Regions from separate parts of the Paenibacillus sp. PAMC21692 genome, predicted to be linked through region 3. Evidence: a T-box and tRNA genes for the amino acid it is inferred to sense, from the RefSeq annotation. Region 3 holds a T-box; the other regions hold tRNA genes.
What was found. The T-box of region 3 lies ahead of leuS (leucine--tRNA ligase). A T-box ahead of a tRNA ligase gene usually reads a tRNA of that ligase, here a tRNA-Leu.
Positions count from the first base shown of each region.

Region 1: it has a tRNA-Leu gene. The T-box ahead of leuS (leucine--tRNA ligase) is inferred to sense a tRNA for this amino acid. The anticodon was not compared.
Region 2: it has a tRNA-Leu gene. The T-box ahead of leuS (leucine--tRNA ligase) is inferred to sense a tRNA for this amino acid. The anticodon was not compared.

Region 1 is NZ_CP060293.1:4,430,322-4,440,846, forward strand. Features, by position in the region: gene H7F31_RS17365 (nickel pincer cofactor biosynthesis protein LarC) at 1-826, opposite strand, end outside; gene larB (nickel pincer cofactor biosynthesis protein LarB) at 820-1,620, opposite strand; gene larE (ATP-dependent sacrificial sulfur transferase LarE) at 1,617-2,489, opposite strand; gene H7F31_RS17380 (aldose epimerase family protein) at 2,624-3,613, shown strand; gene H7F31_RS17385 (GyrI-like domain-containing protein) at 3,681-4,313, shown strand; tRNA gene H7F31_RS17390 (tRNA-Leu) at 4,460-4,543, opposite strand; gene H7F31_RS17395 (divergent polysaccharide deacetylase family protein) at 4,741-5,628, shown strand; gene H7F31_RS17400 (N-acetylmuramoyl-L-alanine amidase family protein) at 5,593-6,282, opposite strand; gene H7F31_RS17405 (YqzE family protein) at 6,434-6,628, shown strand; gene H7F31_RS17410 (hypothetical protein) at 6,619-7,551, opposite strand; gene H7F31_RS17415 (YqhG family protein) at 7,677-8,624, opposite strand; gene H7F31_RS17420 (DEAD/DEAH box helicase) at 8,621-10,450, opposite strand.
Region 2 is NZ_CP060293.1:4,383,609-4,394,133, reverse strand. Features, by position in the region: gene H7F31_RS17245 (SDR family NAD(P)-dependent oxidoreductase) at 1-461, opposite strand, end outside; gene H7F31_RS17240 (sensor histidine kinase) at 479-2,314, opposite strand; gene H7F31_RS17235 (response regulator transcription factor) at 2,314-3,354, opposite strand; gene H7F31_RS17230 (extracellular solute-binding protein) at 3,483-5,078, opposite strand; gene H7F31_RS17225 (carbohydrate ABC transporter permease) at 5,202-6,014, opposite strand; gene H7F31_RS17220 (ABC transporter permease) at 6,093-7,064, opposite strand; gene H7F31_RS17215 (tautomerase family protein) at 7,071-7,253, opposite strand; tRNA gene H7F31_RS17210 (tRNA-Leu) at 7,472-7,558, shown strand; partial or broken gene H7F31_RS17205 (zf-TFIIB domain-containing protein) at 8,237-8,407, opposite strand; gene H7F31_RS17200 (hypothetical protein) at 8,442-8,657, opposite strand; gene H7F31_RS17195 (hypothetical protein) at 8,799-9,119, opposite strand; gene H7F31_RS17190 (xanthine phosphoribosyltransferase) at 9,202-9,771, opposite strand; gene H7F31_RS17185 (hypothetical protein) at 9,986-10,525, shown strand, end outside.
Region 3 is NZ_CP060293.1:5,729,680-5,740,204, forward strand. Features, by position in the region: gene H7F31_RS23475 (ComEC/Rec2 family competence protein) at 1-1,220, opposite strand, end outside; gene H7F31_RS23480 (deoxycytidylate deaminase) at 1,420-1,956, opposite strand; gene H7F31_RS23485 (homocysteine synthase) at 2,221-3,513, opposite strand; gene H7F31_RS23490 (ComEA family DNA-binding protein) at 3,571-4,209, opposite strand; gene comER (late competence protein ComER) at 4,353-5,192, shown strand; gene leuS (leucine--tRNA ligase) at 5,469-7,910, opposite strand; T-box leader at 7,972-8,196, opposite strand; gene H7F31_RS23505 (GNAT family N-acetyltransferase) at 8,255-9,019, opposite strand; gene H7F31_RS23510 (hypothetical protein) at 9,007-9,336, opposite strand; gene H7F31_RS23515 (YwbE family protein) at 9,368-9,568, opposite strand; gene H7F31_RS23520 (DEAD/DEAH box helicase) at 9,882-10,525, shown strand, end outside.

The sequences.
Region 1 (10,525 bases), 1.3 Mb from region 3:
GATGGTGATGGTCTGAATGATGGGATTTTTCCTGGTGCCAAGTGGGGGTATTTCTCTTTTGACGCGACTGCCCAAGTGCTGTTAATTGATGCGACGACAAACGTCCGACAACAGCGCGCAGCACATTGGGACGATTAGGCAAGTCCCGGGTACCTGCGCCATAACCAATTTGCTCTACAATCATGGATGGCAGCCCGGTCAGGAAATAATCGGCAAGTCCCGCCACGATTGCGGCGCCTGTTGGCGTCGTCAATTCGGCATTGACTTCGGAATGGGCGATCGGAACATCCAGCAACAGCTCGAGAGTAGCTGGCGCGGGTACGGGATATAAGCCATGATCGCACCAAATATAGCCGCTTCCAAGCGGAATTGGAGACGCGATGAGGAGGTCGGCGCCCAACGAATCGAGGGCAAGAGCGACGCCGATCATATCGATAATCGAGTCCAGCGCGCCTACTTCATGAAAATGAACATGTTCGATCGGGACATTGTGAATACGAGCCTCCGCTTCCGCCAATTTGGCAAACATGGTTAAGCTGTCTCTGGTCACCCTCTCGTTAAAATTTGAAGCTTTTATGATTTGAACGATATCCGAATAATGACGATGATGCGATGGAGCCGTTTCGTTGTCAATCGTTATTTCCAGCTTGATAGAGGAAATACCTTCCTTCATAACGGGCCGCCATTGCAGAGAGAAGGGCTCTGTTTGCAACTTTATCAGCTCTTCCGCGATATATTCGCGGCTCGCCCCGGCGTGGACCAAAGCGGCTAAAGTCATGTCGCCGCTAATGCCGGAGAAACAATCCAAATATACGGTTTTTAGCATGAAGGGCTCCTTTCCGTCATAGGAAGCAACTTGAAGATGCGTATGGCGGCACAAGCTGCGCCGAATCCATTATCGATGTTGGTGACCGTCAGTCCAGGGGAGCAGGAGCTGAGCATAGCCAGCAGCGGGGTGATACCGCCGAGACCTGCTCCGTATCCAACGCTGGAAGGAACGGCAATGACCGGTTTGGATACAAGCGAGCTCAATACACCAGGCAGAGCGCCCTCCATGCCGGCTATAACGATGATAACGGCCGATTGGCGAATGTCCGGCAATTTGACGAGCAACCGATGCAATCCGGCAACGCCCACGTCATAGATACGATTGACAGGGAGTCCAGCGAATTCAATGGTCAAAGCGCTCTCTTCGGCAATCGGCAGGTCGGAAGTTCCGGCACATACGACAGCTATCGTTGGACGATCTTGCGCCACTTCGGGCTGCATGCTTCCGATAGTAAGCACTCGTGCGGCATTATGATAGATTGCGCCAGGTATATGTTGCTGGATATAAGACGCTTTGTCCGCGGATACCCTGGTGGCTAGAACAGGGAGATGATTGTCGGCAAGTTTTTTCGCAATGGCGCTGATCTGCTCGGCGCTTTTGCTTTCGCCATAGATGACCTCGGGAAAACCGGTGCGTCTTTCCCGGTCCAGATCGATCCGGGCGAAATCAAGTTCCGCGATTTGACCTTCGGGCATGCCGCCGGCGATCATGCCGATCTGCCTGGCCGCGGTTGCGATATCCGTTTCTCCTGCTTGCACGGATTGCAGTAACTGTTCCAAATGGTTCATCATGCACCTGCCTCGTTAACGCGCAGGGCAGCTCCAAGCCGTTCATTCATGCTGCCTGTTCGATATCCTTGCAAGTCGAGCGTCACATAGTTAAAACCGAGCTGCCGCAGGCGGCGATCAACTTCGGCGTTGTATTTAAACATTAATTCCATCTCATCGGGGTCGATTTCAATACGGGCGATTTCTCCATGGTGTCTGACTCTGACCTGATAGAAGCCGAGAGAGAGCAGATAGGTTTCCGCTTCATCCAGCTGATCGATTTTCTTTCTGTCGATTTCAGTACCGTAAGGAATACGCGACGACAGACAGGCAAAGGACGGTTTGTTCCAGGTCGGAATCCCCATCGCGTAGGATAATTGCCGAATTTCCAGCTTGGATAAGCCGACTTCCTGCAAAGGACTGCGCAGTCCTTGCTCTTGCTTGGCTTTAAGGCCAGGCCGGTAATCGCCCAAGTCATCGATATTGGATCCGTCCCAAATAAATAAACAGTTCAGTTGTTGCGCCGCCTCGTTTAGATGGGAATAAAGTCCGGTTTTGCAATGATAGCATCGATCGGGTTGGTTAGCGACGAATTGCGGGTTAGCGAACTCGGAAACCGATGTTTCGTGCACCGCGATGCCGTAACGCCGGGCAATCATAATGGCGGCATTATATTCGCGGGTCGGGAAGGTTTCCGATGCGGCGATGGCTGCGACAACTTTTTCTCCGACCAGCCGATGCGCGCGAATAAGCAAGTAGGTACTGTCGACGCCGCCGGAATAAGCCAACATTATTTTTCCTTCCCCGGCCATTTGGGTAATGATTTCGCCGAGGCGGCGGTCTTTATCTAACGTTAGCCGGTCAGGTGGCTGCTTTGCTTGCTTTATCGACATGGGAACAGTTCACCTCATTTCAACATGGATGTTATGGTTTACATTCAATCGACTCCATTATACAATAAACTTAATCAATAAGTAAATTAGAATTCGCCAATTATGCAAATGGATCAAGAGAGGGGATTTGGCATATGCACGGAACAAATCTGTACAGAAGCTTTCGCAACTATGGCTGCAGGATTACCGATGATTTAATGTACAAAGGTTATCGTTCGCTCATTGTGGAGAATGAGCATTTGCTCATTCATATCCTGCTGGACAAGGGCAGCGAACCTATCCGTTTTTTACATAAACCGAGCGATATGGATTTGATTTGGGTAACCAGAATGGGGATCCAGCCCGCTCATGCTCTGTTTCCCGATTATCAGACGACCTATACGGGAGGGTGGCAGGAAATGTTTCCGGAGGTCAGTTACACGCATGAGCAGAGCGATACGGTGATCCATCGCGGAGAATCTGCGGTAACTCCCTGGGATTACGAGATATTGTGCGACAATGAGGCGGAAGTGAGCATAAAGCTGACTAACCGCTTGCGTTCGATGCCTTTTCTCATTGAAAAAGAAATTTGCTTGAAATCCCGAGAAGCCATTTTTAGAATCAATGAAAAAATAACGAATGAATCGCCAACGGTCGAATTGCAGGCTAATTGGGGACATCATCTGGCCTATGGCAAGCCGTTCCTTACTGAGGCAACCAAGGTCGAGTTGTCAGAAGGCGCCGTTGTTTGCAATCCGGTAAGCGGGGAAAGCTGGAGCTGGCCGTACGCTAAGCAGGATGGACAAAGCATTGATTTATCGCAAATGGCTGCTCCGGGTACAGAGCGAGATTTATTGTATATAGAGGCGCCGGATTATCGTTACAAGCTGCGAAGACCGGAGGATGGGATTTGTTTAAACGTCTCGTGGGACGGTAATACCTGGCCGTATTTATGGTATTGGCAAAACTTCCAGCCTGCGAGCGGCGCTCCATTTTACGGCTGCGAATACAATATCGGTCTGGAGATGTTTAACGTGATTCCGAAGCTGACGCTTGCCGAAGCGGCGGAAGCCGGTCAAGCTATCGTTTTTCCGCCCAGGCATACCGTCAGTGCTTGGCTGAACTTCGAAGTAACGATGAGTTAATTTTTTTTGACAAAACAGGAACAAATGTTCTAAAATGGAGAGAAAAACTATTCGGAGTTGAATGCCGGTGACCGCGAAATACGAATGGAAAAAGAACGACAAAGCTTTGTATCTGCCGAAGGAGGAGCCGGCCATTATCGAGGTTCCTGTCTTCAGGTATTTTATGATCAGCGGAGAGGGCAATCCCAATTACGAACAATTTCGGGAAGCCGTCGGAGTCTTGTACTCGTTGTCGTATGGGGTAAAGATGCTGCCCAAAAAAGGCGAGGCGCCGGAAGGGTATTACGAATATACGATTTTCCCTTTGGAGGGAGTATGGGATCTCGCGGTAGAGGCACGAGGATTAGAGGTACTGGACAAAGATAAACTTCTGTATACGATCATGATCAGACAGCCGGATTTCGTTACGGAACCGCTGGCGATGGACGTGCTGAAAACCGTAAAAGCGAAGAAGCCTCATGTCTTGCTGGACAAGGTTATGTTCGGCGAGCAGGAGGAAGGATTATGTCTTCAGATGATGCACCACGGCTCATATGACGATGAAGCGCAAAGTTTCGCGAAAATGGAGCGGTACTGCGATGAGCACGGGTTAAAGCGAATCTCGAAGGTTCATAAGGAAATATACATATCCGACCCGAGGAAAACTCAGGCGGACAAGCTTCGTACCGTGCTTCGTTTCCGAGTGGAGAAAAACGAATAAAAAGCGATCGTCAGCAATGCATTGGCCAAGAAAACGTTAGGTTGGACGCCTCGGCATTCGTGGAGCGATCATCGAGGAGAAACATCCTAATTAGTGCCGGTAAAAACATAAAAAGTCCAAGCTCTTGAGCTTGGACTTTTTGTTGATGCGGTCGAGAGGACTCGAACCTCCACGGTTGTTACACCACTAGAACCTGAATCTAGCGCGTCTGCCAATTCCGCCACGACCGCATGTCTAAAGTAACGAGATTTATAATAGCATGGCTTCCAAGTGGAAGTCAACGCCAATGCTAAAGTTTAAATTTTCAGCTAATTCCATCATTTTCTCGGCGCAATGGCATGGTACATAAATCCTTATAAATCGTGGAAAGGTAAATGAAGGAATCGATGATGGAAAAAGAAAATAGACCCTAGGGGGTAGCGGAACAATGAATAGAAAAAAAACTAGTCAATCGCCGCAAGTGCTGCATACGAATAGGATGCTGCCCAGATGGAAACGGGCTGCAGCCGTGCTCTCCATGACTCTTGCTATAACGGCTGCTTTGCACCCCTCAACGCTTGCAGCCGCAGTCGACCAACCGTCGGAATCGCTTCAGCCATCCGATAGAGCCGAAAAAACGGTCTCGATCGTTATCGACGACTTCGGCAACGGGATGGCTGGTACGGAGGAGATGCTGAAGCTGCCGGTAAAAATCACCGCTGCCGTCATGCCATTTTTGTCTACGACAAAGAAGGATGCCGAAGCAGCTTACAAGCTCGGACATGATGTGCTGATTCATATGCCTATGGAGCCGAAATATGGCAAAAAGAACTGGTTGGGCCCCGGCGCCATTACAGCCGATCTTAGCGATGCCGAAGTGCGGGAGAGAGTAGAAGCTGCAATTGTGGATGTGCCGCATGCCGTCGGCATGAACAATCATATGGGCTCCAAAATAACGGCAGACGAACGTATCATGCGCATTGTGTTAACCGTATGCAAAGAGCGCGGACTGTTCTTTCTGGACAGCAAGACGAACTACCGCTCCGTCGTTTCCAAGCTGGCCCAGGAGATTGGTTTGCCCGTACTCGAGAACAATGTGTTTCTCGACGATGTGTATACGGCTGAGCACATATCCAGGCAAGTTAACGTTATTCGCAAGCATATGGAGACCCATAATCGTACCATTACGATCGGCCATGTCGGTTCCCCGGGTCTCAAGACGGCAGCTGTGCTGCAACAATCCATTCCGGGCTTGCAGGCGGAAGCAAAGATCTTGAAGCTGTCGGAGCTTATAGGTGCTTCAATTGGCGACCCATTGGTAGTGCCCAATCCCTGAAGCGATCGCCTCGGCAATCTCTAGTTGCTTGCGTGAATCGGTCAACATGCTCCGATCCTGATCATTGCTGATAAAGCCCATCTCCACAATGACCGAAGGCTGCTCCACTCTCCGCAGCAAATAAAATGGTTTTCCCTCACGCGGGAGCTGGGATGTATTTTGTTGTCGATTAAGAACTTCCTGCAGGCAGAAGGCGAGCAAGGCGCTTTCGCCCGTGTTCTGAAACAGGACAAGAGGACCTCGTTTCCTGCTGTTGCGTGCCGAGTTTACATGAAGGCTGACCATTAGCTCGCTGCCGATCTCTTCTGTTAATCCTCGGCGCTGCGAAAGGTCGCGCCTATGCCGGGAACCGGTACGGTGCCAGCGATTATCGTCGCTGAGCGCATAATCGCCTGTCCGGTTCATGACGGCGGCAATGCCTCGGCTTCGCAATAACAAATAAAGCTTGCTCGCGATGGCTAGATTAATGTTTTTTTCCAGCAGGTCGCCATGCGATGCTCCGCCGTCGATTCCGCCATGCCCAACGTCAATAATGACGGTAGTCGTTGGCAATGCCCAGCGATCGCTGGACTGGGAAGGGAATGAGGCGGCCGCCGCAACGGGATGAACCAAAAACATAAATAAAACAAGCAGTGTCAGCAAAGTTCGAATCATGATCAACGTCAACCTCCTGCGACCGGATCAGAATGATTTATTTGACGTTAGCGTGGCTGTTCGGAGGTAATCTCATACATGATTATGACCGACCTAAAGCGGGAATAATGATAGTAACAACTCGCACTATAAGAAGCTGGAGGTGGCGAAGATGAAGGGCGGAAGCGATCTTGTGAAGTATATGACGGAGCAATTCATTACGTATATGGAGACGCCGTCGGAGACGCGCAAGCAAGCAAAAACGTCAGCCAAAGCTGCAAAAGAGCCTTGGCTGACGCGATGGTTCGGATTCGGCGGCATGAGTCTGATGATGTGGTGGCGAGGCCGTTCAGGACGTCAAAGGTAAAAGGATCCTAATGGTTGCAGCAAGGAAGCAGGAATATATCGTCGGACCGGAGCATTCTCTTCGCTGTCGAGCGAGATAAAAAGCTCTCCGCCCGACCACTCCGTATATCCCGTGACGGACCACACATACGTCATCTTTCCCTGGAAGGACTTGCTGACGTACCTAAGCTCACTATTGTCTTGCAAGGCGCCGGATAAAATCGAGAGGGGATCGGCACCAATCGAATAAGGACTTTGGGTGAGCCATGGCAATCGGCCATAAGGATCGAAAGAAGCCATGGCTCCAGCAGATGAGATCGAAGCATGGGCGTTTTTAACCCCATGCTTGTTTGCGTTGGCGGCTTGAGCAGCGGCAGTGGCCCACTGTCCGGCGTCAATCGGCAATTGTTCGCCCGAATAAGCATCTGTATAATGATTTTCGGTTATTGATCCATTACCGGCAATGCCGCCCGATATTTGCCAAGCAGCCAGCAAGGGATGAATATAGAGTCGAGTCGCTTTCATGGACGTCTCGCTCAGACCTAGTCTGGTTAAAGCGGATTTTAATATTGCCGAGCTAAAGGGCGGGTATTCCCCGATGCCGTATTCGCCCAGTACATAACCTCCGCCATCCTTGGCATAAACAATCATATATCCGACAACATTTTGACCTCGTTTCATCATTACGAGCCAGCTATGCGTACCGGGTCCGAGCGCTGTCGCGCTTACCCAAGCTCCCTTCCATTCCGCAAAAGCTCCATCCGGAGAATTCGCGAGCTGTTCGGCCCATAACCGTGCTTGTTCTTTCAATGTAACGTCTTGTTCCTTGTCCAGCGTCGTCATGGCTTGTCCGGTTGCATAAATTCTTGCGTCCGTCCCGCCCGACATGCTTAACATAACCGCGAGAACGGTCGCGGCCGTTGCGATCTTCCAGCTTGTTCGCATTGTAATCACCTCTCTGGATTCATTGTAGCGGACAAGCCCCAAGAAGACTGTTGCAACCTGTCGCCCAATAGCTGCCTGGGAACCAATTCTTTTGCCGCAATGAAACGATTCCCGTCACAATGTCATCAATCTATGCCTTCCAGATGGAAAATGCCGCAGTTAATGGCGGAAGCCGTCACGCGCGGCTCGTATTGCCACTTGATTTCGGCTTGCCGCTGCATGTATTGTTCCTGAATGGCTGACTTGTTCTCGGGGAGGGCATGCTCCAGCAACGGCTCGTAATAAGCCTGAATGCGGGAAAGCTCCTCTTGCAGCCTTGCAGCAGCCCCTTCCGCCCAAGTGTAGTCGTATCCCTTGAGCTTACGCTCCAACGCCTGCTCAATTAACGTCAGCGCACGGTTGTAGGATAGGCCGTTTCGGGCTAGATGAATATTGGCAGGGAGTCTTGGCGTAAGTTTTTTATGCTGAAGACGGTCGTGAAAGTTTTCAATAATATGCCCGGTCACAAGCGACACGCCGAAGCTGTGGATTTCCTCCCGCTTGCGATCGCAAGTCAGCTCCACTCGCATATTAATGCCGAGCCATGCCGTATAAGGCGTCGAGCTGTACGGATTGCCGCCGCGCTTGTCAGGTTCCTGAAACAGGAACACATAGCTGCCTTTATTTCGAGTAGCACCAAACAGTTGATCCAGCCGGCGCGAGCCGAAATAGAGATCGTCGCGAGGAACGCGGGCTGGCGCAGCAAGGGTCGTGTGGACGAAGCCGAACGATCGGGCGAGGGCGGCATCCGCCGCTGGCGCAAGGCTTTCGCCGGCGGAGGGGCCGGGTGATGGAGTTGGCGCTTCCAGCATCGTCTCGTATCTAGTCTTGTCGGTGACAAACAGAAACGTCATCGTCTCCGGCTCCGCGCCTACACGGTCAACAAAGCTCCAGTAATAGGGACGATTCGTCAGCTCCCGATCGGCTTCCGGAGACAGCTTGACCATATAATGGGCATTCGACTTCTCCAGGATGGAGCAGCCCGTTGCTTCCAGAAATCGGCCAACGAATTTATGGATTTGTTTCTCGTTCACGGCTTCACCTCCACAGTTTGCCCCAGTCGGTCCAGCTTCACCAGCAAGTCGGGACTCTTAGCAAGTCCGACTTCGGACTTCGCCCCTTCGCGCAGCTCGGATATGGAGCTGCCGAGCTCGTCGAGCTGACGTTTCAGCTCCTGCTCGTTTCCGGCTTCTAGCAGCGCCTTCGCCAGCCGCTTCTCGATCGATTCGCCTCCGTCGAGCCTCTCCAGTATATGGTCCAGTTCGCCGATCACGAGCTCGAACAAGTTGATCTTTTCGTGCAGCAAACCTACGATATGCTCTTCGATTGTGCCGAGCGTGCACAGATTGTAGATCTTCACATCTTCGGTCTGGCCGAGTCGATGCACGCGTCCGATCCGCTGCTCTACGCGCATGGGGTTCCATGGCAAGTCGAAGTTGATCATGTTGTGGCAGAATTGCAGATTGATGCCTTCACCGCCGGCTTCCGTTGCGATCATAACCTGAGCTCTGCCGCGGAAGAGGTCCATCATCCAATCTTTTTTGCCACGGTTCATGCCGCCGCGATAGGGGACGGCGATCATATCGTTTGCGCGGAAAAATTGCAGCAGATATTCCTGCGTCGCCCGATACTCCGTAAAGATGATGACTTTTTCGTTCATCTCCTTTACAAGCTCCATCGCTTTCTCTGCTTTCGTATTGGCTTTAATGCCTTTGATCTTTTCGACGAGCCCCCAGATTTTGGCCCGGAGCGGAGAATCCTCCGACGTTTTCTTGAACAGATTGACCAGCGTCAGAAAGACGGCATCGCGGCTGCTGCATACTTCGCGCTGCAAAGTAACGAGCGACAGCATGCTGGTCATATCGCCTTCGCTTTCTTCGTAACGTTCCTTCACAAATCCGGTGACGGCATCATATAGCGCCTTCTCATCTTGGGACAGCGAGAGAGGGATGTTTTTAACGAACCGCTTGGTAAAGTGAATGCCTCCGTCGCCTCGCCGATTGCGAATCATGACATTCGACAGAGCCTCTTGCAGCTGATCTTCATTTTTCGGCAGCCGTTTATCCACGACGAAATTGGCGGCGAATTCGCTTTGCCCGCCTAACTGTCCCGGTTTGAGCAGCGTAATAAGGTTGTACAGCTCGTCGAGATCGTTCTGGATCGGCGTTGCCGTCAGCAAGAGGCAATATTTTTTGCGAAGCAGGTTGGCGAACTGATAGTTCGTCGTTTTTTTGTTCTTCAGCTTATGGGCTTCGTCGATAATGATGAGATCATAGTCGGTGCCCAGCACGAGCTCACGATGGGGATCCCGCTTGGCGGTGTCGATGGAGGCGACAACGACGTCGTAACCCCAAGTATGATCCCGTTTCTGGGCGACGGCCGAAATGCCGAATTTCTGGTTGAGTTCCCGCACCCATTGCAATACTAAAGAAGCGGGAACGAGAATAAGCGCTCGCTTGACTAGGCCGCGGACCATATATTCCTTGAGCACAAGCCCGGCTTCGATCGTCTTGCCAAGTCCCACTTCATCTGCGAGAATGGCACGGCCTCCCATTTCATGCAGCACCTTGCCGGCCGTGCCGATCTGGTGGGGGAGAGGCTCGAAGTCCGGCAGCGAGCGCAGGCATTGCAATTCTTCGAAACTCTCAACGCGCTTGGCATGTTCGGCTTCCATAGCGAGCTGGTATAACGTCCAGTCATCCCACGGACCGCCTCGAGATATTCGATTTTGGAGCTCGTCGTACCAGGAACGGTCGAATTGCAGATCGACCAGAGGATGAAGTCTACGCGTAACGGCGGTATCGCTGCTTGCCGATCCCGTGCTGGTCGGCTGGTGCGGAGACGTAAGTTGATCGGTCATGGGAAGCTCCTTCCATTCTAAAAAAGGGTGAAGTTGTCATTAGTATTGCCTTGTTGGACCATAATCATAAGACAG
Region 2 (10,525 bases), 1.3 Mb from region 3:
CCGCCGCCGTTATGGGCGGCAACGGATGTCATATTGACGATTCTGCCTTCGCCTTTCGCCTTCATACCGGGAAGAACGGCTTTGCTGACGAATACGGTGCTCTTAAGATTGACGTCCATCACTTTGCCGTACAGCTCCTCCGTCATCTCGGCATTGGCCAGCCGCTGCACGAGATGGCCGGCATTGTTGACCAAAATGTCAATGGAACCTCCGAATGCGTTCTCGATCTCGGACACCAACCGGCCGATAGCCGCAACATCCGTCACGTCGGCCTGGAATGCACGCGCCTTCCCGCCAAGCGCCTCGATTTCTGCTACCGTCTCTGCCGCTCCCTGTTCGCTGCTCAAGTAATTGACGGCTACCTTCGCTCCGTGTTTGGCCAGCTCCACGGCCACGCCTCTGCCGATTCCGCCGCTTGCCCCGGTTACCAATGCAATCTTGCCTGTCAAATCCATGTTCATGTTCCATTCTCCTCCCGTTATCTCCCGTTGTTAAGCTCGCGAGGCATCACCATCGTAATGACGGTGCCTTGACCTAACGTGCTGTCGATCTCAATGCCATAATCGTCTCCATAAACCATCTGGATTCTGCGATGTACGTTCAGTATGCCGATGCCGCCGCGTCTTCTGGTCTGCAGCGGCTCTTCATCGTCAGCCAACCGATTTTCCTTCAGCCGCTGCCGCAGCTTCGCCAGCCGTTTCTCGGTCATCCCTTCCCCGTTATCCTCTACCGTTACAAGCAATCGATCGGACTCCAGTCGCGCATCGATGCGGATGGCATGCTGAGGCTCGATTCCGTTCGGGAAAGCATGCTGAAACACGTTTTCCACGACAGGCTGCAGCGTCAGACGCACCATTCTCTCGAGAAGCAGCGATGGCTCCAGCGCAACCTCCAGCTCGAATTCTCTTCCGATTCGATGCTTGAGTATAATCAAATAATTTCTGACATGATTGAGCTCGTTGACAATGGTGCTCTCCTCCAGATTCGTCTGGACGGAATAACGCAGCATAAACGCCATCGCCTCTACGATCTCCGATATATCGTCGGAATCCTGTACGATCGCGTAACAATTGATCGTCTCCAGCGTGTTGTACAGGAAGTGCGGATTAATCTGCAGCTGCAGCGCCTGGAATTCAGCCTTCTGGCGCTCCAGCTGGATATCCTGAAGCTCCAGCTGCGCCTTCTGTCCCTTTAGCTCCGCGTCATACACCCGCTCGATCATCTCCGAGAGGCGGCCGACCATCAGATTAAAGCTATGGACGAGGCCGCCGACTTCATCTTCCCGACGCTTTACCTGCACCGTCTGCCAATTGCCCTTCTCCGTCTCGCGCATGCCGTTCATAAGCGTGCGTATGGGCTTTACGATAGACCGACCGAAACGCAGCGCGAGAAATAACGCGATCGCCAATGTCAGCAGGCCGACTCCGATCGTTGTCGTGCGAATCGCCGAGATCGGCGCGCGCAGCTCCTTTAAAGGCATAGCTATCGCCAGACTCCAGCCGGAGTAGTCCGACCTTCGGGAGACGATCATTTTCTCCTCTCCGCCCACGTCCGCTATAAATCTCTCTTCTCCGCCGTTTACGATCCGTCCGGGAGTGGCCGTCGCCAGCAATTGTTTCATCGGCTCCGTATCCGGCGCGTAGACGACCTCGCCCTGGCTGTCCAGAATAAAGAAGAACCCGTTTTCGCCGAGATCCATCTGCTTCCATAACTGAGTCAACTGCTCCTCGTGGAATTCGATGGCGAGCACGCCTTTAATATTGTAGGAGGAATACCCTCTAATTTTGCGGGTCACCGTAATGACCTTCCCGGAATCCTTCTCCAGCAGACTCGTGCTTAAAATCGAGATTCGGCCGTTATCCTCCGTCTTCCCGTTCAGCTCCTTCAGCCGCTCCGACGTATCGACGCTATGGGACGAAAAACCTTGATTGCCATCGAAGATGGAACGCCCGTGATACCCCAAAATATAAATCATATTGATTTGGGTCGGGTACGTAATATGAATTTTGTTAAAAATATCTTTTCGAATCTCGTTCGTGAACTCGTAATACGCGTAGCTGTCCCCTGGCGTCATATCCAGAAACTTCTTCACTTGCTGCTGCGACAAAATGGAATCCGTCACGCGCTCGAACGTCTGCAGCTGATTGTCCGTCTGCATGGACGCGCTGTTAATGACCGTCGTCAAATATTTCTCCACCTGCTCGTCGATCGCCCTGGACGATTCCACGTACGAGAAGATGCCCACCATGGACATGGAGAACAGAATAAGCACAAAAAAATAAAAAAACAGCTGCTTCGATAAACTTTTGCGCATCAGTCGATCCCCAGCATGTCGCGGTATTCGGATGGCGTGCAACCCGTCATCCTCTTAAACGTCTTTGTAAAATGGGGGTGATCCGCATATCCGACCTCGTGCGAGATGTCCGTAATCTTGTAATGAGGCAGCGCCAGCAGCTTCTTGGCCCGTTCCATCCTTCGCTTGATCCGGTATTGTACAAATGTCTCGTCGGTCATCTGCTTAAACAACTGGCTGAAGTAGGATGGATTGAGGCCCAGACGATCCGCTACGTCCTCCAGCGTCAGCTCCTTGGACAAATTCTGCTCAATGTATTGTTTCACTTCCTCGACGGGATCCTTCACGTTGCCGCGGCGCTTGCCGCGAATCAGCTTCATCACATCGTCCAGCTCTGCCCCCATCCAGCGGAAGCTGGAATCCAGTCCGGGCTCCGCTTCATCCGGCCCAGTCGGCTCCGGGAAGTTGTACACATCGCGTTTGTTCAGGTTTTTGACCAGCTTGAGCATGACTTCATACAGCATGTCGCGCAGTTGAACGGCCGAGATGGACTGCTCCTCGCAATATTGCCTTATGCGCCCTGCGGCGACCGATCGGGCCGGCTCGTCCAGATGCCATACCGCTTCCTCCAACTGTTCAATCCATGCTTCCTGCTCCGCCATCGGGATAAAGCCGACGGAGCGTTTGGCGGCCATCCCGGCAATAAGCTTGCCGATCGTCTCAGCCACGCCGTGGCGCGTAACCGGCTTCAAAATATATTCCTTCACGCCGTACGAGACGCATTTCTGCGCGTATTCGAAGTCGCTGTAGCCCGAGACGACGACTACGTCGATTGAACTGTCATTTTCGCGTATATGCTTGCACAGCTCCAACCCGTCCATTCGGGGCATCCGTATATCGGTAAAGACAAAATCCGGTCTGTTCGCCTGGATTCGATCGAGCGCGTCGGCTCCGTTCTCCGCCGTTTCCACGATAACCTCTGCTCGGGCGGTCTGGGAGATAAGCTTCTCCAATCCTTTGCGAATCATGGGCTCGTCGTCCACAACCAGGATACGATACATGGAACATCCCCTCTTCTCTGCTTAGTATGCTTTCGCGAACGGGCGGAGGATGGCAAGACGCCCTCCAGCTCGGCACGGTGCCGGGCTGGAGAGCCTTCTGGCTGGCGGTAGCGGGTTACCCCTTCCTCCTATTCGAACGCGTTCTCTTTGTTATTGTAACGCTCCGTCGCTTCTTTGATAATATCCGCTCCGCCTTTGGATAGATACTCCTCCAGCACTTTGTCGTAGGAGTCGATGCTGTCCTTGCCGTAGACGATGCGAAGAACTTGTTCCAGGATGAGCGGCGGCATTTCGTCGGATTTCGGATTTAGATCCGGGTTTTGAACGAGCGCTTCCAGACGCGGGTCGAACTCGATGGCGCTGCGCCCTTCCTTGGACAACATGTTGTCGAAAGCGTCGATCATTTGTTTGCCGGATTCGGAGAGCGAGGATACGCGTTTATTATACGTTGTATCCTGAATCATCCACAGCCAACCGTTTAAATACCGGAGCTTGTCGGTGCCTTCCGTATCCGTCGGCACTTCGAACTTGGGCTCTCCGCCTTCTACTTTGTAGTCATCGCCTTCGATGCCGAAGCTGAAGAACAGCTCCGCTTGCTCGCTTACCATCCAGTTGAAAAACTTCACGATGTCCGCCGCTTTGTCTTTGGCCGCCGCGTTGATGTAGAACGAACGAGTGACCGGGTTGTAGTGGGCATATCCGCCTTTGCCATCCGTTCCTACGGGAGACGGGATAAGAGCAACCTCTGCATCGGGCACGTTGTTCTTGAGCTGAGCGCCCCAGATCGGCAGTTCGTTGGCATTCATCGACCACATGCCGGCTTTGCCGCTTGTGACGTTGCTGCGGAAGTCGGTGCTTTCAATCGTAGCGAATTCCTTGCTGATGAGACCTTCGTCGTACATCGTTTTGTAGGTCTCGATCGCTTTTTTCATGTTCTCGGTATCGAAGAAGCTTGGTTTTACTTGTCCGTCCGGGAATAGCTTGAATTGGTTCAAATAACCGAATACGTCGTAAGAGCCGAAAAATGTATCAGCGTACTTGAAGTTCTGACGTCCTGCGAACGGCTGCTCGACGCCGGCAGCCTTAAAGGCGCGAAGCACATCGAGCGTCTCTTCGACCGTGGTCGGAATTTCTTTGCCGACTTTCTTGAGCAGGTCTGTTCGGATCCAGGTTGCGCGGCGGGACGGGTTCGAAAGTACTTCGGGAATGCCGTAAATATTGCCTGACTTGGAATCCGTCATCCGGTCCCATGCTTCTTGCGGAATAAAGTTCAGCAGATCCTGGCCATGCTCTTTAAGCAGATCGTTAAGCGGAAGGAACACGCCGTTCTCTACCGCGCCGGCCAGCTCCGGGCCGCTGATGCCGCCGCTGCCTTGCACGACGTCCGGAATATCGTTTGTCGCGAACATCTGGACCATCTTGTCTTGATATTCGTTATGCGGGATGAGGCGGATGTCCAGATCGGCATTCGTCATCTCCTCCAGCTTTTTAACGTACTTGTCATCGTTGATGTTGGGATGTTTTTCGACATACGCTACGTTTAGCGTTCTCATGGAAATCGAAAATTTAACGGGCTCCTTGGGCTTTTCCGCGCCGGCGTTCGTGGAGGACGGCTTTTCCGTGCTTGTGCCCGTGTTGGAGCTCCCTCCGTTGTTGCCGGAGCATGCGACCAGCATGGCGAATGTCGTCAGCAGGATACCGGCGCGAGTCATGAATTTGGTCATTGTTTACCCCTCTTTTCTTAAAGTTGTTGGTTTTGCGCTAAAGCGCTTCCAAACTCATTACCAGTATATTGGGTTCGCTTCGGGCGTCACAATGGACTGTCTTTGTGTCGGCTTGTCGTTTTTTTAGGACTTTATCGAACCGATCAGCATGCCGCTGATAAAAAACCTTTGCAGGAACGGATAAAGCATAATAATGGGCAGCGTAGCAACCAGAATGACGGCCATCTGCACGCCTTGCACGGATTGCGACGTCACTTCGAACGCCAGATTGCCGGTATCGGCAAGATCGTCCGTAATGAGCAGCTCACGCAGCTTTACCTGAAGCGGGTACAAGCTCCGGTCATTAATATAATACAGCGCATCCATATACTTGTTCCAGTTCGTCACCGAATAGAAGATGCCGACCGTCGCCAAAGCGGGTTTGGACAGCGGCAGCACGATGCTCCACAGCGTTCTGGTCTCGCCGCATCCGTCGATTCGCGCTGCATCGATAATTTCCGTCGGCAGCTGCGCGAAAAAGGAACGAAGCACGAACAGGTTGAACGCGCTGATCGCCGTCGGCAGCATAAGCGCCCATAACGTATTCGTCAAATGAAGCTCGCGCATCAGGATGAACTGCGGAATAAGCGGCGCGCTAAAGATCATGGTCAACAGAATCAGAATGAGAAGCAGACGGCGTCCAACGTATTCCTGCCGCGAGAGCGGATATGCCAGCGTGGATGTTGCCGCCAGGTTAATGGTCGTACCCACTACCGTAATATAAACGGAGATGGCGAAAGCTCGCCAGATGGACACATCCTCGAAAACATATTTGTAATAATGCGTCGTAAATTCGACAGGCCAGAACATGACCTCGCCGCGGTCAATTGCTCCTCCGCTGCTGAGCGATTGCGCGATGACGTTCATAAACGGCAGGAACATCGTCAAGCCGAGCATCGTCAGAAACAAGTAATTGGCGATCAGGAATATCTTCCTGCTTACGCTTGCGTGTCTCACCTCGTGGTCACCCCTTCGTTAGTACAGTGATTCTCCGGTCGCTTTCTTGCTGAGCGTGTTCGCGATGAGCAGCAGGAACAGGCCGACTACGGATTTAAACACGCCAATCGCCGTTGCGTAGCTGAATTGCAGCTGCTTGAGGCCGGCTTTGTAAATATACGTGTCCAATATTTCGCTATTGCGGATGTTAAGCGGATTCTGGAAGACGAACACACGCTCGAAGCCGTAATCCAGGAAGTCGCCGATCTTGAGCAGGAACAGAATCGTAATGACCGGCAGCAGTGCCGGGATCGTAATGCTGAGCGTCTGCTTCCAGCGTCCGGCGCCATCAATCTCCGCCGCTTCGTACAGATCGGGATTGATGCCCGCGAGCGCCGCCAGATAGATGATCGTACCCCAGCCGACATCTCGCCATAATCCCGAGCCTACGAGTACGCTCCGAATGTAGGAGTCGTCTCCAAGGAAGTAGATGGGATCGATGCCGAACCAGCCTATCATAACATTTAGAACACCGGATTCCGGCGACAGGATGCCGACGAAGATACCGCTTACAATTACCCAGGACAAGAAATGCGGCGCGTACATAATCGTTTGGATGATTTTTTTGTAAAGCATGAGCCTTACCTCGTTCAGCAGCAGCGCGAGGATGATCGGCGCGGTGAACGCGAACAGAATGTCGTAGATGCCCAACAGCAGCGTATTCTTTAAAATGTTGAGGAAGTCGTAATGCGAGAACATCCGCTCGAAGTGCTTGAGCCCCACCCACTTGCTGCCCGTTATGCCGCTAAACAGATTGAAGTCCTGGAAGGCTATAACGGAGCCCATGAGCGGTACGTACTTGAATAACAGGAAATAAAACAAACCCGGCAATGATATGAAATACAACGCTTTGTACTTCCACATATAGCCCAGAAGCACTTGGCCTCCGCCCGATCTTATACGAGGGGATGGCGCTGCTCCCGCTCCTCTTGGTTCCAGCTTACTGGCCATCCTTTCTCACCTCTTGATTCTCAGATTGGCAGGCGCATTGTCGTCGATCGGGATTTCGTTAAACTCGATCGTTATAAATGCTGGTTCTCTCTCGATGATGCGCGACAGCTCCTTCGTGAACACTTGGACGATCTCTTCCTTTTGATCGTCCGTACGCCCTTCGTACATGCGGATTGAAATATGCGGCAAGTTGAGCCCTCCGTTTCGATAGTAAAGTTGCAAGCTGATTTGTTGGTTCACCGGCATACCTTAATCCTACGGAGATGACGTTCATCGGACAATGGAATGGCTTTGCGGAGCTTGTGTTTTTTTTAGGTCGAGGAAAGATTGGGGGAATAATGAAACAAAAACTTGACCTTATATCGGGTCATGTGATATATTATCTTCTGTTGGCGCATTCAACATATGCGGTCGTGGCGGAATTGGCAGACGCGCTAGATTCAGGTTCTAGTGGTGTAACAGCCGTGGAGGTTCGAGTCCTCTCGACCGCACCAACCTCTATATCAACAAGTTCGCGAATTGGCTCTTGGAGCAATTTTCGAACTTTTTTTGTGTCAAAGTAACCCGATTTTTTCGGGTGCAGCACCAAAAGTTGCAGCCATTCCTGCTCGGCCGGCAACCGCCAAAAAAACCTCTTATACCCGCTTACACGGATAGAAGAGGTTTTTTGATTTCGGAAAATGGCATACAAACTTGAGGATTACCCTCTAATCTGCCCCTGTGCTGCTTCAGCTCAATTAGTCGAACAAATCGCCGAATACGTCCAGCATCGTTTTTTTCTTCTTGTACGGACGACCGTACTTATCGTAGCCGTACTTGCTGTTCCCTTGTCCGTATCCATAACCCTGTCCAGGAGCAGAGCCATAGCCCGGCTGACCGTAACCAGGCTGGCCGTATTGGCCCGGAGGCTGTTGGTAGCCTGGATTGCCGCCTTGCGAATGAGGCTGCTGATAACCGGGATTGCCGCCTTGCGAAGGCGGCGGCTGGTAGCCGCCTCGCCCCGTCCCATCGTAACCCGGAGCCGACCCGTAGCCCGGACTCGTCCCGCCTGCGCCAGGAGCAGGCGCGCCGCTATAACCGGCTTGTCCGCCAGGACTGTTGCCGAACGAGCCGGCTTGACCCTGATCTACATTTGGCGGAGCCTGAACGCCGCCAAAACCCGTGTTCTGGATTTCTTGCTCCATCCGTTCGTAATCGTCACGCACCTCGCGGACGCCCTGTAGCAGCTTCTCCAGCTCACCGCGATCCAGCCATACGCCTTTGCAAGCCGGACAGACGTCGATGAGCACATCCTCCTTCTGCACTTCCTTCATTCGCACATCATCGCATACTGGACAATTCATGGAATCACTCCTCATAGTTTGTGGTGATTTTCTATTATTCCAGCGGAGATCTTCGCTCCTCGGATGCAGGCTGGTACAGATAACCTCTGCTCAGCTTGACCACTCTTCTGCTTGGTTTGCGGATCATGACGGAGACGTCATCCCAGGCGACGACAATGCCCGACACATCATTGCTCTCCAGATCGTCCCGCACAATTCTGACTGTCTCTCCCGAATGCCGAAACGCATCCAGTTGTTCCTCCGAGATCATCGCTGCTCTACACCTCCTATGTATAGTTCCCGCTTGACGGCATTCTATCGCTCGTTAATCGGACGAAGACCCCAATGACAGCTTGCGCAAATCATTGAGGTCTACTCCATCCATGGTGCATTTATGAGTTTAACCTGGCTGTTAGCCTACATGCTCCTTGGAATCGTTGGTCTCGTACCATTCGTCCAGCACGCGGGAGGACATGACTCTCTTGCCGATATACTCCGCTTGCTTCTCGGTAAATTGGTCCTTCCACTCGATGGACAACTCGTCGCACAGCTTGACGATCGTCAATAGCTCGGACCATGCGACGTAACGTTTGTACCAAAAAAATTGCGGATGCTCAATCATATAAGGATATAGATCATCGAATTCGGTATGCTTGCAATCTAGCGCTCTCTCGAAATGGATCTTGGCGTCATTTAACTTCACGTTCATAAACTCGGCAGATAGATTTTCCATGATAGTGTGCCTCCCCTCGATCACTTACGTTTATTATAAGCCATATCATTCTGCTGGGAAAGAGCGAACATGCTGGAACATCTTACTCAAAAGTAATCTCTCCGCCCTCCAGCGAAGCAATACGCACGAGCGATTCTACGCGAATGCCGCTTTCGCGAAGCGTGCGGCCGCCGGCCTGGAAGGATTTCTCGACTACGACTCCCATGCCGACCAAGGCCGCTCCGGAACGTTCGATTATTTTGATCAACCCTCTGGCCGCATCGCCATTAGCGATAATATCATCGATAAATAATACCCGATCGTCGCTCGTTAGAAACTGCTTGGATACCATAATATCGGTAACCATTCCCTTGGTGAACGATGGGACCCGCTCGCAATAAGCGTCCGGATCCGCGATGAGCGTCTTCTTGCGCCTGGCGAACACGAGCGGCACGCCAAGGACGTACGCCGTTGTAAAAGCGGCCGGAATGCCGGATGACTCCACCGTAACGACCTTCGTAATCGACTGCTCTGCAAACCGCGCTGCGAATTCGCGGCCCATCTCCATCGTAAGCTCCGGGTCTACCATATGATTAATGATCGCGTCCATCCGCAGCACGTCGCTCGACACTACCGACGATTCTTGCAATATGCGTGTCTTAAGCTTCTCCATCATCCATTACCTCCGCTTTTTTTCCCTTTTCGATAACGTACCATAGGATTGGCGCGTCGCGCAACCTAACATCTTGTCAAATAGAAGCCCGGCTTGGAGTTGGCGGCGTCATACATGAATCATTTACAAACCTTTTTTTGTAGAAAACAGCAACCTTCCAGTCCTGTAATACGTTACAATAGATAGACATTAACGAACGGCGGTGGTAGGAAACATGAAGAGAAGGAATACGATGGACAAGCCTTGGCGCAAGGAGCTCATGATTTGCGCGACGGCTTTTATGCTGCTCCTTGCAGGCTGCCAATCCGCTAAGCCGGACCAGCAGAACGGCAACGACGACAACGTTGTGATAGCGGAGGAAGTTACATCGGATGGCCCTCAGAAGTCCTACCTGGAAGACGCTGATCCGAAAACGGTCGGCAGCGACGCTCCGAGCGGCAGTCTCGCAGGTACGGACGACGGTTCGTCCGCCGAGACCTCTTCCGCCAAAAAGGGCGGCGGAACGGGTGATCCGGGCTCGGGCCAGCAAGATGAGACCAAATGGAACAAAAGTGTTCCTGCGCTGCATGGCATCGCAATTGGCGACGGCGTCTCGGCCGTAACAACGCTGCTGGGCAAGGAGCTCGACAGCTACTTGCTGGAGGAAGAGAGCAGCCAAATTCATGTCCACGAATATGAAGGCGTTTCTGTCGGTTTCAGCGGCAAAGGAGCCGTCCATTTCGTCGAGGTGTTCGGATTGGACGCTGCTTCCGGA
Region 3 (10,525 bases):
ACTGCCGCGAGATCGCAAAGCCAGCCCGCCACTCCTTGTCGCCGGGGCATCAAACGTCTTAGCGGAGGCACGCCGCATATTAACCCAAGCGTGACGACGAACGACAGCTGGAAGCTGACGGAATCCAAATAATAGGGATCATAGGCAAGTATAGCTACGGCAGCTGCCGCCAGAAGGTGCAAGCCGTCTTTCAACTTGCCCAATCTGGCCGCGATCAGCCCCAGAATCGCCATTATTCCGGCACGAAGCACGGAAGGCGAAGCTCCCGTCAACAAAACATAGAGCGGGATCGTAATCATTAGCGACAGCTGGATTCGTTCGCGGCTCATCCGGCATATTCGCAAGAGGCCGCCCATCATGACCATATAGACGGCTACGTGAAGGCCCGATATGGCAAGAATATGCGTGAGCCCCAGCTTCGCGAACCGATCGAACTGCTCGGGGTCGAGACTCGTGCGCAGACCCAGAATAAGCCCTTGCATATACCCGGACTGATGGGACGGGTATAGCTCCCCGAAGCGCGCGCCGAGAAGTTGGCGCGCAGCGTCGACGCGGCCCAGCAGCGCGGCCGCGTTCGGCCCCGCCGCCGGAGTAGCCGTTACGGCGGCGGCGCCCTTGGCTTTGAGCAGCCAGTGGATTCGCTGGCTGCCCAGGTAGCGGCGATAGTCGAATCCGCCGCTATTGGTCGCCGTGGCGGGCCGCGCCAGCTCGCCCGCTACAGCGACCCTGTCGCCGCGCTGCCACGCCGCGGCGATGTCCTGCTCCGGCTGCGTCGCAAGCCGCAGCTGCACGAGCAGCAGCTCGCCGCCGCCCTTCAGCGGCTGCGCTGCCCCTCCCGCATGGACGGCGTCCGCCTTCATGCGGAACATCGCGCGGTCGCCGTCGACCTCGACCGCGCTAACGATCGTGCCGCTCGCCTCGGCGCCGAACGCGGCTCCCGGCCCGGACGCCTCGGCTGCGGCAAGCAGCGGCACCAGCGACGTCGCATTGCGCTCGTCCGCCCATAGCCGCTGTCCCGCCGCCAGGCAGAACGCCAGCAGGCAAAGCGCGGCGAGCGTTGCCGTCGCCAGCCTGCCGGCGAGGGAAGCCGCGGCGAGCAGCAAGGCCGCTCCGGCTGCAAGCAGCGCGCCGCGGAGTCCGAGTCCTGCAGCCGCGGCGCTGCCGGCAACCCATGAGGCCGCGAACCAGACTAGCGGCCTTCGATTCATCATTCTCAACATCTACGCCTCATCCCCATTCCTTCCCTTGTTTAAAGCGCCAGACTCTGTAGCTTTATCTCCGCTGCTTCCTTAGTCCACCATGCTCCCATACCGCCGAACGAACCATAATTGCCCTTCCCCTTCCCGCAAACGCAAAAAAACCTCCAGCCACATGCATCACGCATGTAACTGGAGGTTCTTCCTCCGGGTATTAAACTATTTAAGAGGTTACGGTCATCTCTGCCTGTTCCGGTGCGGAATAAGGACCGATTTGTCTAAATACAATCCCCTTCTGCTCCATCAACTCGTACACCTTGTCGCTATCCTTTGGATAACCGCGATGATAGACGACTTCCACTACGCCGCTGTTCGCCAGCATATTGGCGCAGGTCCAGCAAGGCTGGTCCGTTACATAGACGGTGGAGCCTTCCCGATTCGCCCGGTCGGTGAACAGCAGCAGATTTTGTTCGGCATGAATCGTGCGGATACATCTCTGTTTCCGAAAGACTTGCTCGACTCCATCCACCGTTTTCACTTCAATTTCTTCGGCAATCATACAGCCGGCCTCGAGACAGTCGTGCACGCCCATCGGCGCACCGTTATAGGCCGTGCCAAGCAACTTCTTGCCTTGTACGAGAACCGCGCCAACATGCCTTCTTGGACAACGCGACCTCGTCGAAACCATATAAGCTATATCCATGAAATAGGTGTCCCAATCCTTCCGGATCGCGTCCTTGGAGGAAGCCGGATTACTCATGTCGTTACTCTCCTTCTCTTTCGTTGCTGCATCCTGGGCATTCCGCCAAGTCTTTTCTCAGGTTGACATGGAAAGCGCCTTATTACGAATATTTCCTGATAATACGCTAATGTACGGATAACCATCTTTTTGATCACGCACTTAAAATAAAACATAAACTTGCGAAAATTTCAAGATAGATCGGTTGGCGCTTCTTCAAAAAAAAACCGGCTCACATTCGTGAGCCGGCCCTTTTTTGCTGCCTCTCTGGTGAAAGGCCTATCTTTAAGCCTGACTCGCCTCGATGGCTTGCTTCAGGTCGGCGAGAATATCTGCGATGCCTTCCGTACCGATCGACAGGCGGATCATGCCCGGAGCGACGCCCGCTCCAGCTTGCTCCTCCGGCGACAGCTGTTGATGCGTCGTGCTGGCAGGGTGGATAATAAGCGACTTGGAGTCGCCGACATTCGCCAGATGCGAGAACAGCTTGACGGAGTTGATGATCTTCTTGCCTGCATCAATACCGCCCTTGATGCCGAAAGTAAGAATAGCGCCTTGACCGTTAGGCAAATATTTCTGCGCCAGGTCGTAGGATGGATGGCTCGGCAAGCCCGGATAGTTCACCCATTCGATTGCTTCGTGACCTTCGAGGAATTCCGCAACCGCCTGAGCGTTGGAGCTGTGACGTTCCATCCGCAAATGCAGCGTCTCGAGTCCTTGCAGCAGCAGGAAGGAGTTGAAAGGCGACAAAGCCGCGCCCATATCGCGGAGCAACTGAACGCGTGCCTTGATAATGAAAGCGATAGGACCAACCGCATCCGTGTATACTACTCCATGGTAGCTAGGATCAGGTTCCGTCAGACCCGGGAAGCGTCCGCTGCCCTTCCAGTCGAACTTGCCGCCGTCTACGATAACGCCGCCGATCGACGTGCCGTGTCCACCGATGAATTTGGTCGCGGAGTGTACGACGATGTCTGCTCCATATTCGATTGGACGGCACAGGTATGGACTCGGGAACGTATTGTCCACGATGAGCGGCAGTCCGTTCTCATGCGAGATGGCAGCTACCGCCTCCAAATCGATAATGTCGCCTTTGGGGTTGCCGATGGTTTCGACGAATACGGCTTTTGTGCGTTCCGTAATTGCCGCTCTGAAATTTTCCGGATTCGAGGGGTCGACGAACTTCACCGTCACGCCCAGCTTGGGGAGCGTCGTGGAGAACAAATTGTATGTACCCCCGTACAAGCTGGTCGCGGATACGATTTCATCGCCCGCCCCTGCGATATTAAGAATCGAATACGTAATGGCGGCTTGACCGGATGCAACTGCAAGCGCGGCTGCTCCTCCCTCAAGCTCTGCCACCCGCTTTTCGAATACATCCGATGTCGGGTTCATGATTCGAGTATAGATGTTGCCAAATTCTTGCAACGAGAACAGGTTCGCCGCATGGTCGGTATCCCGGAATCCGTATGAAGTTGTTTGATAGATAGGTACGGCGCGGGACATCGTTGTCGGATCAATGGCTTGTCCCCCGTGTACGGCAATCGTGTCTAGCGAAAGCTGGTTTTCCTTAGACATTCCTTACTCCTCCTTGTTGACATGTAAATGCAGGATATCCTATCCATTCTCTCATATTCACGGTAATGCGACAACGCTTTCTTTGATAGAAGCCAAAAGTTTCTCGCCGATGCCTTTCACGCGGAGCAAGTCGTCAACACTGCGGAACGGACCGTTCTGTTCCCGATCATCCACGATCGCCTGAGCTTTGGAAGGTCCAATCCCTTGTAACCCGTCCAGTTGCCCGGCATCCGCCCTGTTAATATCGAGTCTGCCATCGGATGCAAATGCCGATTGTCCGAGCGTACCAGCATTGGTTCCTCCGCTCTCGCCGCTCTTTGCTTCTCCCGTAGACTCCTTTGAAGAGGAATTGCCTGTGTCGGCTGCTCCTGCAGCTTCGCTAACAGAATCTCCGTTATTATCGTTTCCTTTCTTTTCAGCTCCTGGAGCTCCTGCAACTCCATCTGAACCGCCCGATACCGCATCGCCATCCGCGCTGCCTTGTTCGGCCGGATTCTTTTCGGTATCGGCGGTCACTCCCGCTCCATGCTCGTCGCCCATTCCCGAGAGCGCCGCTTCCATCATTTCGTTCATGGGTATCCACTTCTCTTCCGCTCGCGAAGACTCGCCGAGCAGTGCCGCCGCTGACAGCAAGCCGGCTCCCAACAAGCATGCCGCAACGAAAATCGTCCTTCCGTTTCGCAAAAATCCAGTCAATCGGGATTGCACCTCCGCCTTTTTTAATAAATCATCCAACCGGCATTTAGAATTCAATTTATCTTATTGACATAACAAACAAGTCTCTCTGAATACATTGTAAGAGCATGATATTTGGAATCGCCGGTATAGGAGGGCTAAGCATGAACGTTGGATTTATCGGTACGGGCTCCATGGGCAGCTTGCTGATCGAATCTTTCCTTTCGTCAGGCGCTTTGGCGCCGAACGATATTACCGTCAGCAATCGCACCTACGCGAAAGCGAAAGCGCTGGCCGAACGATATCCCGGCATGAGAGCCGTCAACACTAACGCCGATGCTGCTTGTGGATCCGATTATGTCTTTTTGTGCGTGAAGCCGCATGAGTTCATTTATGTCGTGGAGGATATTAAGCCAGTACTGCTGCCGCATCAGACCGTTATCTCGATTACAAGCCCCGTCCTCGTCTCTCATCTGGAAGGAGAGCTGGACTGCAAAATAGCAAAAATCATCCCCAGCATAACCAATCTCGTCTGGAGCGGAGCATCGCTCTGTATCTATGGAAGCCGAATGGAGGAACAGGACCGAAAACGATTGGAGACTCTATTCGCGCATATCAGCGAGCCGCTTCGCATCGATGAGCAATATACGCGGATCGTCTCGGACCTGTCGAGCTGCGGACCCGCATTTATCGCTTTTCTCCTGCAGCAATTCGTGGATGCGGCCGTAGAAGAGACGGGCATCCCCCGCTCCGCCGCGCAGCAGGTAGCCGCCAACATGCTGCTTGGCACCGGACTTTTGTTGACGGAAAGCGGCCTGACGATGGAAGACGTCCAGCAGCGGGTCGCCGTGCCGGGCGGCATAACGGCACAGGCGCTCAAGCTGCTCCAACGGGAAACGGACGGCATCTTTAATCAAGTCATTCGAACGACTCATAACAAGTACCAGGAAGATCTGGTGCGAGTATCCTCCCTGTTCTACGGCGAAGAGGTGAACGGACAATAGCTGTTCTTCAGCTAATGCCCGCTCACCTCTTCGGCTTTGCGTTATAGAGGTTGTTCAAAAAGTCCGCTTCCCATTACGAAGTCATCCAAGTAGCATACTCGACGTCGAATATTGAATGCAGCCGAACCTTCCGGTGCTCACGTAGCTTCCACTACGCTCCGCTCCTCAGGTCCTAGCTTCATCCAATCTTCTCGGTACTGAGAACCGAACTTTTTGAACTCGCACTTATACAGTTAAGTCCGGATTATCATTCTTCACTCCGACCCTTGTTCGCGGTTAGTTCGCCACGATGTTAACCAGCTTGCCCTTGACGGCGATTACTTTGCGCACCGTCTTGCCGGCGATCAGCTCCTGAACCTTGTCTTGCCCCTTCGCCAGCGCCTCCATATCGGCTTCGTTCATATCCGCCGCGATGAAGATGCGATCGGCAATTTTGCCGTTAACCTGTACGACGATCTCAACCTCTTGGTCGACTGTCCAAGCTTCGTCATGCTCCGGCCATGCCGCGTACGTAATCGATTCGCTGCGGCCAATGAGCGCCCACAGCTCTTCCGCGATATGCGGCGCGATCGGGGACAACATCTGCAGGAATTGCTCCATTGCCGCCTTCGGAAGCGATTCTGTCTTGTAAGCTTCGTTGACGAAGATCATCAATTGGCTGATTACCGTATTGAAGCGGAGATTCTCGTAGTCCTCCGTGATCTTCTTGATGGAGCGATGCCATGTCCGCTTGAACGCGTCGCTTGTCTCGTCGTTATCCGTCAGCTTCGCGTTCAGCTTGCCGTCTTCGTTAACGAACAGGCGCCATACGCGCGACAGGAAGCGGTAAGTCCCCTCCACGCCGTTTGTATTCCATGGTTTCGTCGCTTCCAGCGGACCCATAAACATTTCGTACATACGCAGCGTATCTGCTCCAAATTCGCCTACGATATCGTCGGGGTTGATGACGTTGCCGCGCGACTTGGACATCTTCTCGTTGTTGGTGCCCAGGATCATGCCTTGGTTCACCAGCTTGTAGAACGGCTCTTTCGTATGAACAACTCCAAGGTCGTACAGCACCTTATGCCAGAAGCGCGCGTACAGCAAATGAAGCACCGCATGCTCGGCTCCGCCGATGTACAGATCGACCGGCAGCCATTCTTTCTGCTTCTCCGGCGAACAGATTTCCTTGTCGTTTTTCGGATCGATAAAGCGCAGATAGTACCAGCAGCTGCCCGCCCATTGCGGCATCGTGTTCGTCTCGCGGCGAGCCTTCATCCCCGTCTCCGGATCGATGGTGTTCACCCAGTCCGTCACGTTCGCCAGCGGCGATTCGCCTGTGCCCGACGGTTTGATCGCGTCGACATCCGGCAGCAGCAGCGGCAATTGATCTACCGGCACCGTCTTCATCGTGCCGTCTTCCAGATGGAGAATCGGAATAGGCTCGCCCCAGTAACGCTGGCGGCTGAACAGCCAGTCGCGCAAACGGTATGTCACTTTGCCCTGACCTTTGCCGGTCTCAGACAAATGTTTAATCATCGTGCTAATAGCGTCTTCGTTATTCAAACCGTTCAGGAAGTCGGAGTTGACGTGCGGCCCCTCGCCCGTATACGCTTCTTTCTCCACGTCCCCGCCGGATACAACCTCGATGATCGGCAAGCCGAATTGCTTCGCGAATTCCCAGTCGCGCGTATCGTGGCCCGGAACAGCCATGATTGCTCCCGTGCCGTAGCCTGCAAGCACGTAATCGGCAATCCAGATCGGGGTTTTCTCGCCGTTTGCCGGATTAGTCGCATAAGCGCCAGTGAATACGCCCGTTTTCTCCTTCGCCAGGTCGGTACGCTCCAGATCGCTCTTGCGGGCTGCAGCTTCCTGATACGCCTTAACCGCTTGCATCTGCTCGTCTGTCGTAATCCCGGCGACAAGTTCGTGCTCCGGCGCAAGCACGCAATACGTCGCGCCGAACAGCGTGTCGGGACGCGTCGTAAAGACAACCAGCGCAGAGTCGTGCCCCTCGATGTCGAACGTTACTTCGGCGCCTGTAGACTTGCCGATCCAGTTCCGCTGCATGTCCTTGATGCTCTCCGACCAGTCGAGCTCCTCCAGATCCTCCAGCAGTCGCTCCGCGTATTCGGTAATTCTCAGAATCCACTGACGCATCGGCTTGCGGATAACGGGATGGCCCCCGCGTTCGCTTTTGCCGTCGATGACTTCCTCGTTCGCCAGCACGGTTCCGAGAGCCGGACACCAGTTGACCGGAACTTCGGCCACGTAAGCCAGTCCCTTGTTATACAACTGGATGAAAATCCATTGCGTCCATTTGTAGTAGTCGGGATCCGTCGTGCTGAATTCGCGGTCCCAGTCGTAAGAGAAACCAAGCGATTTGATCTGGCGGCGGAAGTTGTCGATGTTTTTGAACGTGATATCTCTTGGATGCTGCCCGGTATCGAGCGCGTGCTGCTCCGCCGGCAGGCCGAACGCGTCCCAGCCCATCGGATGCAGGACGTTGTAGCCCTTCATCCGCTTGTAGCGGGATACGATATCCGTCGCCGTATAACCTTCCGGATGGCCGACGTGCAAGCCCGCCCCGGACGGGTAAGGGAACATATCCAGCGCGTAGAACTTCGGCTTGCCGCTGTCTTCCTTCGTGTGAAAAGTTTTGTTGCCGTCCCAATATTGCTGCCACTTCGGCTCGATCTCCAATGGATTGTAGCCATGGCGCTGCTGCTCTTGACTCATGTAACTTCCTCCTAATCAGGTCTGAAAACTAAATAAAACCTCCCGCCCCCAGCGGATTAACGCTAGGGACGAGAGGTCATTCTCCCGTGGTACCACCCTAGTTAGCGAAGGCATTCTTTGCCGTTCGCTCACTTGATGTCCTTAACGCGGACATTACGGCGGGCTTCGCGATTAACGATCCCGCAGCTCCAAGGCGAGCTTCCCCGCGCGCATGGGTCCGGCTTCCACCAACCGCCGGCTCTCTAGGCCCCGCTACGCAAGTACTGTTCCTCTTCAACGCTGTTTGAACTCTCATATAAGGCAAATCAATTAAATCAAATTATATAAGGTACGCCTTGGCAGTGTCAAGCTTTACCGTTCGTGCCGACTCTGTACCAATACTCGTACGCCGTCTCGAAGCCGAGTTTGTCGTACAGCCCATTCGCCGCGGCATTGTCCCGCACGACGAGCAAATACCCCATCTTCGCCCCTAGCATATGCGCGTAGCGGAATAAAGCCCGCGTTATCGCTTCTCCGAAACCTCGTCCCCTTGCTTCTGGCGCCGTCACGATATCGTACAGTCCCGCCCAGCCATCCTCTATGACGGCTAGGCCGCAGGCGACTGGCCTCCCGTTCTCCTCCAGCATGGCGAAGCCTTGCCTCAGAGGACGGTTCGCGAACATGCGGCGCGTCGTCTCCCGTTGGCTCGGGGTCAGGTTTTGAAGCTCCGTAACGGCGTCCAGCCATGCCTCGTTTATCTCCTCGGTCAAGGTCAAGCCCTCGCGCGAAGGAGCCTCGATACCGGCCAAGGGCGCCGTCTTGACCAGCGTATGGTCGATCTTCCCGTACCCTCTGCTCTGCAGCCTGTCGTCCAGATCCCCGGGATGCGCGAAAGGCGTCACCTTGAATACCGGCGCCAACCCTCTCGCGCGATACAACGCTTCGCAAATCCGGATTTTCTCGTCCGCCTCCGGAAAACCGTCATAGATGGCGCTGACGGAGTTGGACCGTTTCGTGTAGCCGTCCGCGAAGCGGACCAGCCAGCCGCCAAGCAGCACGGTCTGGAGCGCCGGCCAGCCATTAAGGCTGATCTCCTCGAGCCGCTTGTATTCCGCCGCTATCGCTTCCATTCCTTCGCCTCCCCCTCCGTCAGCCGGAACCGTTCAAGCTGATCGTATAATTTCTCTTTGGTTAGGATCTCGACCTGTTTGCCTCCGATGAGGTCGAAGTGGGGATAGTCGTCGCGGGCATGGATATGCTGCGGCGGAAGACCGTTCTCCACGCACCAGCGGGACAGCTTGTCCAAGTCGGAACAGCCGACCTTCGTGACCGTTGTCATCCATGGAAATTTGGGGTCCAGCCAATAGTGGGTCAAGAAGGCGATTTCGCCTCGTGCGACGGCCGCCTTCCATTGCTTCATCTCGTCTCTTTTAATGCCGAACGCCAACCGCCGCGCCTCCCCGATCTGAAATTTGAAATTACGGATTCGTCAATATTTCCTTCACTCGGCCAACCTGCCCGTCCGTCAACCGGACCTTGATGCCATGAGGATGGTTCGGCGAATTCGTTAGCAGCTCTTTGACAACGCCCTTCGTCAGCTTGCCCGTTCTCTGGTCTTGTTTTAGCACGATATTGACTTCAAGGCCCGGCTTGACGTTGGCCCGGATCGTTCCATTCATGATGCGTATTCCTCGCTTCCTTTATCTTCGCCTCATTTTATCATAGCAAGTTACAAGATGCACTCGACCCTCCGAACTGTTATACTAGCTAAAGGTTGTTCAAAAAGTCCGCTTCCCATTACGAAGTAATTCCTGAAGCTTGTTCGACTTCGAATATGGAATGCAGCCGAACCTTCCGTTTCTCACGTAGCTCTGCTACGCTCCGATACTCAGTTTCTAGCTGCCTCCCATCTTCTCGGTACTGAGAACCAAACTTTTTGAACTCGACTATAACAGGCATCATACGAATAGATGAAATGAGGAATTATGGAATATGTCCACAACATTCAGCTCTCTTGGCATTACGCCGGAGCTTACCGCATTATTGAAGGAACAGGGAATTGCGGCTCCTACGCCGGTACAGCGTCAAACGATCCCCATGCTGCTCCAGGATAAAGACGTTATTGCCCAGGCTCAGACGGGCACCGGCAAGACATTGGCGTTCGCTCTTCCAATGCTCCAGCGCGTTAACGTTGAGAAGGAGCAGGTACAAGCTCTTATTCTGACACCGACGCGCGAGCTGGCCATCCAGATTACGGCAGAGATCAAAAAGCTTGCCCCTGTCGTCGGCGCAAGGGTGCTTGCCGCTTATGGCGGCCAGGACGTCGACGCCCAGATTCGCAAGCTGCAGCGCTCTCCCCATATCGTCGTCGCCACGCCCGGCCGTCTCATCGACCATATGACGCGCGGCACGATTAATCTCGGCAAGCTGTCCATGCTGGTCCTAGACGAAGCGGATCAGATGCTTCACATGGGCTTCCTGCCGGAGGTCGAAAGCATCATTACGCAAACGCCGCGGGCGCGTCAGACGATGCTGTTTTCCGCCACGATGCCGGATGCCATCCGCAAATTGGCGGCGGAATATATGAACGCGCCGGAGGATGTACAGATTCGCAGCGCGAACGTGACGCTCGACAA